Regions from separate parts of the Pseudomonas sp. LS2P72 genome, predicted to be linked through region 1. Evidence: riboswitches for the same ligand, from Rfam matches in the RefSeq annotation. Region 1 holds a riboswitch; the other holds the start of a gene.
The links. Region 1 has a riboswitch for cobalamin ahead of cobO (cob(I)yrinic acid a,c-diamide adenosyltransferase). Riboswitches for the same ligand answer to the same signal wherever they lie in the genome.
Positions count from the first base shown of each region.

Region 2: another riboswitch for cobalamin. It lies ahead of ACYZUA_RS14835 (CbtB domain-containing protein); the one in region 1 lies ahead of cobO (cob(I)yrinic acid a,c-diamide adenosyltransferase).

Region 1 covers NZ_CM142708.1:2,350,244-2,353,486, forward strand. Annotated here, with positions in the region: gene ACYZUA_RS10905 (PQQ-dependent sugar dehydrogenase) at 1-458, opposite strand, end outside; gene ACYZUA_RS10910 (hypothetical protein) at 527-1,111, opposite strand; cobalamin riboswitch at 1,266-1,496, shown strand; gene cobO (cob(I)yrinic acid a,c-diamide adenosyltransferase) at 1,578-2,189, shown strand; gene ACYZUA_RS10920 (cobyrinate a,c-diamide synthase) at 2,200-3,243, shown strand, end outside.
Region 2 covers NZ_CM142708.1:3,218,596-3,221,838, reverse strand. Annotated here, with positions in the region: gene cobN (cobaltochelatase subunit CobN) at 1-105, opposite strand, end outside; gene cobW (cobalamin biosynthesis protein CobW) at 109-1,182, opposite strand; cobalamin riboswitch at 1,283-1,497, opposite strand; cobalamin riboswitch at 1,675-1,903, shown strand; gene ACYZUA_RS14835 (CbtB domain-containing protein) at 2,025-2,228, shown strand; gene ACYZUA_RS14830 (CbtA family protein) at 2,240-2,947, shown strand; gene ACYZUA_RS14825 (cobalamin biosynthesis protein) at 2,944-3,243, shown strand, end outside.

The DNA of each region.
Region 1 (3,243 bases):
TTGAGGTTTTCCAGGAACACCGTGCGGGTTTCGGCGATGCCGTCGTGGTCCTTGTCCCGCAGCAGCGTGATGCGGTTCGGGCTCGGTACGCCGGCACCGGCGCGGCCCATGACTTTGCCCATGACCCAGCCGCGAATGCCTTTGCCGTCATCGGGTTTGGGTGGTGCGTTGGTTTCGGCGACCAGCACGTCGCCGTTGGGCAGCACGTAGAGCCAACGCGGGTGATCGAGACCTTCGGCAAAAGCCGCCACCTGAGTCCCTGTCGCGGCGATCGGTTTCGCGCCGTCCGGCCAGCCGATCGCCGGGGCGATGTTCACTGTCGGGATCAGGGTTTTGTTCGGTTCTGGCAGCTTGGGTGACGGGCCGTAGCCGTCGGTGACTTGCAGCCTGGCGGTTTCACCACAGGCGGCAAGTCCTCCGGCGAGCGCGATGACGAGGACGAGCTGGGGCTTGCGCATGCTGATCTTCCCTATGAATGCATTGACCTGATCAATAGAGAAGCGCAGATGCGCGATGGTTCAACCGCTCAGCCGCGGGCTTCCTTGAACAGCACGGCAATGCCGGGGTGATAGTTGCCGGCTTCGTTGCGCAACTTGCGATAGGCATAGGGGAAGTACCAGGCGACCGCGCAGGTGTGTTCCTTTTGCAGGTCGTCGACCATGTCCTGGAGTTCTTCCGGGGTGGCGCTTTGTTGGGCTTTTTGCGGGGCGACGAACAGGCAACCGAGTTTCAGGTCGCTGGCGTAGCTGATGCGCTTGGCGTCGCAGGTAATGTCCTGCAAGGCTTGGGTCAGGTTCAGGCTGTTGACGCGGGGCCAGCGCTGGGTCGCCTGAACGTAAGCGCGTTCTTCGCTGGCCGCGATAAACAGGTCGGCGCGGCCATTGCGTTCGCCTTCTTCGGTCTGCTTACGGGTCGGTGTTTGTTGCAGCGTGACCATTTCCGCCATCCAGGCCGCGGCGGAAAGCAGGCTCAGGTTGGCTTTTTCGTCGAACCAGTAAGGCGTGTCGTTATCGCCGCGCACGGCGTTGTAGCGGTCGATACAGTCAAACCAGCGTTCCAGCACCGGGCGCAGGAATTCCAGCTTCGGATTGCTGATGATCATGCCTTGCATGTGGCTCACCCTTGTTATTGTGTTGTGAGGCTGTGGCTCTTTGATATCACTGCGGGGAGTGTGGCACAAGATTGGCGTCAGATAATTGATCGACGGCAGTTAATCGCTCGCAGGCCGCCCGTCTTCAATTGACGCTCCATCCCCAACCCTCTAACCTTCGCGGCTTGTTTCAGGTGCTCTGTGACCTTGGTCGACAGAGTGAAACAGGGAAGCCGGTGAGTGATTCTCTTCAAGCGACGAAGAGCCATGATCCCGGCGCTGCCCCCGCAACGGTAAATGAGTGAAAGCTGCGCCTTGAGCCACTGTGTCGTATGACATGGGAAGGCGCGCAGTCAGGCCAACGCCGCTCATGAGCCCGGAGACCGGCCTGATCCATCCAGCGGCATCACGGTGGGCGATGCCAGGCTTTTTGCCGTCTATTCTTGTGCCTGCCCGCCGTTATCCAGCCTCAACGGAGAGCTCCCCCATGACTGATACCCCCGATCGTGACGAACGTCATCTGGCGCGCATGCTGCGCAAAAAAGCCGTGATCGACGAACGCATCGCCAATTCCCCGAATGAATGTGGCCTGCTGCTGGTGCTGACCGGCAACGGCAAAGGCAAAAGCAGCTCGGCCTTCGGCATGCTCGCCCGGTCCATGGGCCATGGCATGCAGTGTGGCGTGGTGCAGTTCATCAAGGGGCGCAGCAGCACCGGCGAAGAACTGTTCTTCCGGCGCTTCCCGGAACAGGTGCGTTTTCATGTGATGGGCGAGGGCTTCACCTGGGAAACCCAGGATCGCCAGCGTGACATCGCCGCCGCTGAAGCCGCGTGGGCGGTGTCGCGCGAATTGCTGCGTGATCCGTCGATCGGCCTGGTGGTGCTGGATGAATTGAACATCGCGCTCAAGCACGGTTATCTGGATCTCGATCAAGTGCTCAGCGACTTGCAGGCCCGTCCGCCGATGCAGCATGTGGTGGTGACCGGTCGCGGCGCCAAGCCGGAGATGATCGAACTGGCCGACACCGTCACCGAAATGGGCGTGATCAAGCATGCGTTCCAGGCCGGGATCAAAGCGCAAAAAGGCGTTGAGTTGTGAGCTGCACTTTATGAATAGCCATCGTCAATGCCCGGCGGTACTGATTGCCGCGCCGGCCTCCGGTCAGGGCAAGACCACCGTCACCGCTGCGCTGGCCCGTTTGCATCGCAATCAGGGACGCAAAGTGCGCGTGTTCAAATGCGGCCCGGACTTCCTCGATCCGATGATTCTCGAGCGCGCCAGCGGTGCGCCGGTGTATCAACTGGACATGTGGATGGTCGGCGAACAGGAAAGTCGTCGCCTGTTGTGGGAAGCCGCTGGCGAAGCCGATCTGATCCTCATCGAAGGTGTCATGGGGTTGTTCGACGGTACGCCGTCCAGCGCTGATCTGGCGCGGCATTTCGGTGTGCCGGTGCTCGGCGTGATCGACGGCACCGCCATGGCCCAGACCTTTGGCGCACTGGCGTTGGGGCTGGCGCGCTATCAGCCGGACTTGCCGTTTGCCGGAGTGTTGGCCAACCGCGTCGGTACCCTGCGTCACGCGCAATTACTGGAAGGCAGCCTCACTGAAGGCTTGCGCTGGTACGGCGCCTTGTCCCGGGAAACCGGGATCGAATTGCCGAGTCGGCATCTCGGGCTGGTTCAGGCCAGTGAGTTGAACGATCTTGATCTGCGCCTCGATGCGGCGGCCGATGCGCTGGCCAGCAGTTGCGAGGTCGCGCTGCCACCGGCGGTGGAATTCGCCGCCCCCGATGTGATCGCTACAGAACCGTTGCTGGCCGGTGTGCGGATTGCCGTGGCCCGTGACGAGGCGTTTGCCTTCACCTACGGTGCCAGCCTGGATTTGCTGCGAGCCATGGGCGCCGAATTGTCGTTTTTCTCGCCGATCCGTGACACGCAATTGCCGCCGGCAGACAGCCTCTATCTGCCAGGCGGTTATCCCGAATTGCACCATGTGGCGCTGTCGCAAAACACTCTGATGCTGGACGCTATTCGCGCTCACCATGCGGGCGGCAAGCCGTTGTTGGCCGAGTGCGGCGGCATGCTGTATCTGCTTGATTCGTTGACCGATGTCGAGGGTACTCGTGCTGAACTGGTCGGCTTGCTGGCGGGG
Region 2 (3,243 bases), 870 kb from region 1:
GGAGTCGCCGCTGCACAGGATCACCAGCTCGGCGGGGGTTTGTCCAAGGTCGGCAATGTTGTCATCCGAAACGAAACCGCCGGGCTGGGTCCTGAGCAGGTGCATGGCTTAAACGCTGAGCGCAGCGCGCAATTGCGCTTCAAGCAACGTGGCGTCCAGCGCCTGACCGATCAACACCAGACGCGTGGTGCGCGCTTCGTCGGCGCCCCACTGACGGTCGAAGTGCTTGTCGAAACGTGTGCCCACGCCCTGGATCAGCAGGCGCATCGGTTTGTTCGGGATCGCCGCAAAACCTTTGACGCGCAGGATGCCGTGCTGGACCACCAGTTGGGTCAGCGCGTCCAGCAACAGGCTTTCGTCGGCTTGCGGCAGTTCGATGGAGATGGAGTCGAAGGCATCGTGGTCATGCTCATCGTGATGGCCGTCTTCACCTTCATGGTGGTGATCGTGATGGCTGTGACGGCTGTCGATGTGTTCTTCGGAGCCGGCGCCGAGGCCGATCAGCACGTCCAGTGGCACGCGACCGCTGCTGGCTTCGATGACTTTCACCGCTGGCGGCAGTTCTTCAGCGACCTCCAGACGTACACGGGCCAGGTCTTCAGGGCTGATCAGGTCGGCCTTGTTGAGGATCACCAGATCGGCGCTGGCCAGTTGGTCGGCGAACAGCTCGTGCAGCGGCGATTCGTGGTCCAGGTTCGGGTCGAGTTTGCGCTGGGCATCGACCTGGTCCGGGAAAGCCGCGAAGGTCCCGGCGGCGACCGCTGGGCTGTCGACCACGGTGATCACCGCATCAACGGTGCAGGCGCTGCGGATTTCTGGCCACTGGAAGGCTTGCACCAACGGTTTTGGCAGGGCCAGGCCCGAGGTTTCGATGAGGATGTGGTCGAGGTCGCCGCGACGGGCGACCAATTCGCGCATCACCGGGAAGAACTCTTCCTGAACGGTGCAGCACAGGCAGCCGTTGGCCAGTTCGTAGACGCGGCCGTTGGCTTCTTCTTCAGTGCAACCGATGGAGCACTGCTTGAGGATTTCGCCGTCGATGCCCAGTTCGCCGAACTCGTTGACGATCACCGCAATGCGGCGGCCCTGAGCGTTGTCGAGCATGTGCCGCAGCAAGGTGGTTTTGCCCGAGCCGAGGAAGCCGGTAACGATGGTGACGGGGAGTTTGGCCAGTGTTTTCATCGGATGCCCTTTGGCAAGGTGGCGGGCATACGGGACGACAATCGCTGCGACGGATGCGCGCGCGGAAGAGTTCGCCACCGGATCACCCCGCCCGGTTGTAGTGAGAATCTGTGTCGAGGCAGGTCTCCTGGCTGACGGTGTGCCGGGCTTGTGGGCCTGGCATTCACTGCGCCTTCCCGCGAACCCGTTGCACAGGGTTTGCAGTGGCGTGGCAGCGAACATCACCGTTCACAGTTGCGGGGGCAGCCGCGGCATCGACCGCGTTCCCTTCTTAGCTTCGGCAGACGCCGAAGAACCTCGAAAGCGCAAGGCTACGCATGGTGTGGGGGCGGGTCAATGTCTTGTGCCGACCCTCAGGACGCTATCGCGGGCAAGCCTTGCTCCTACAGGAGCGCCACCGTCCTGTAGGAGCAAGGCTTGCCCGCGATTGAGGCACTGAGGTATCGAGTTGAGAACCCTTGCCAATTGACGCCCAACCCCCGCCCATGCTCTCCTACACGCCTTGTTACGGGTGCCCTTCACAGGGTGAAACGGGAAACCGGTGAATCATGTGCTTTACTCTAAAGTCATGTCAGTCCGGTGCTGCCCCCGCAACGGTAAGCGAGCGAAGCGTCAGATCCACTGTGCCAGCAGTTCGGCATGGGAAGGTGATGCTTGCAGGTCAAGGCGAAAGCCACTGCCCCTCGTGAGCCCGGAGACCGGCCCGCAACACAAAGTGACCATTACGATCACTGAATAACAAACCCGCGGTGGGCGGGCGCTGTTTGAACCTCTGCGTGCCCGACCCGCAGGGGTCTTCCATGCGCCCTGAATCACCCGCTGACAGACCAGAGGGAAGCGCCATGTCGATCATCAGCAGCACCGGCAGCAACACCGATAAAAGCACCGCCAGCACCACCAATACCCTGACTCAACGCCTGACCGTCGCCCTGTGCGCGTCGATCCTGGGTGCCAGCCTTGTGTATTTCGCCGGTTTCTCGCACATCGAAGCGGTGCACAACGCCGCTCACGATACCCGCCACAGCGCTGCATTCCCGTGCCATTGAGACCTGCTGACATGATCAAGCGTATTGCGCAAACCGCAGGGTTCACCGGGCTTCTGGCCGCCCTGTTGCTGACCCTGCTGCAAAGCTTCTGGGTGGCGCCACTGATTCTGCAGGCCGAGACGTTCGAAAAATCCGAGCCGGCCGCTGTTGAAGTTCACGAACACGCCGCAGGTGCTGTCGCCGCTCACACCCACGATGCGCAAGCCTGGGAACCGGAAGACGGCTGGCAGCGTGTGCTGTCCACTACCGGCGGCAACCTGGTGGTAGCGGTTGGTTTCGCCCTGATGCTGGCCGGCCTCTATACCTTGCGCGCACCGACCAAAACCTCCCAAGGCCTGCTTTGGGGCCTGGCCGGCTACGCGACGTTCGTGCTGGCACCGACCCTCGGTCTGCCACCTGAGCTGCCGGGCACCGCCGCGGCTGATTTGGCGCAACGGCAGATCTGGTGGATCGGCACGGCTGCCTCCACCGCGGTCGGCATCGCATTGATCGTGTTCAGCCGTCACTGGCTGATGAAAGTGCTCGGTGTGGCAATCCTGGCCGTTCCTCACGTGATCGGCGCACCACAACCGGAAGTCCACTCGATGCTGGCTCCGCAAGCCCTGGAAACTCAGTTCAAAATCGCTTCGCAGTTGACCAACGTGGCGTTCTGGCTGGCCCTGGGCCTGATCAGTGCCTGGTTGTTCCGTCGCAAAAGCGATGGTCAATACCACGCATGACTGAGATCAGCACAGCGCCGACGTTAGTGGTCGGCCTGGGCTGCCAGCGCGGCTGCCCTGTCAGCACGCTGCGGGCGCTGCTCGATCAGGCGTTACAGGCTCATAAAATCGAACTTCACCAGATCAAGGCGCTGGCCAGCATCGACCTGAAGCGCGAAGAACCTGGCTTGATCGAGTTGGCCGAACAGCTTGCATTACCATTGCAGTATTTCAGCAGCGAACAACTGGCCGGCTATCAACCGCAACTCAGCCACCGCTCGGACATCGCGTTCGAACGCACCGGCTGCTACGGCGTC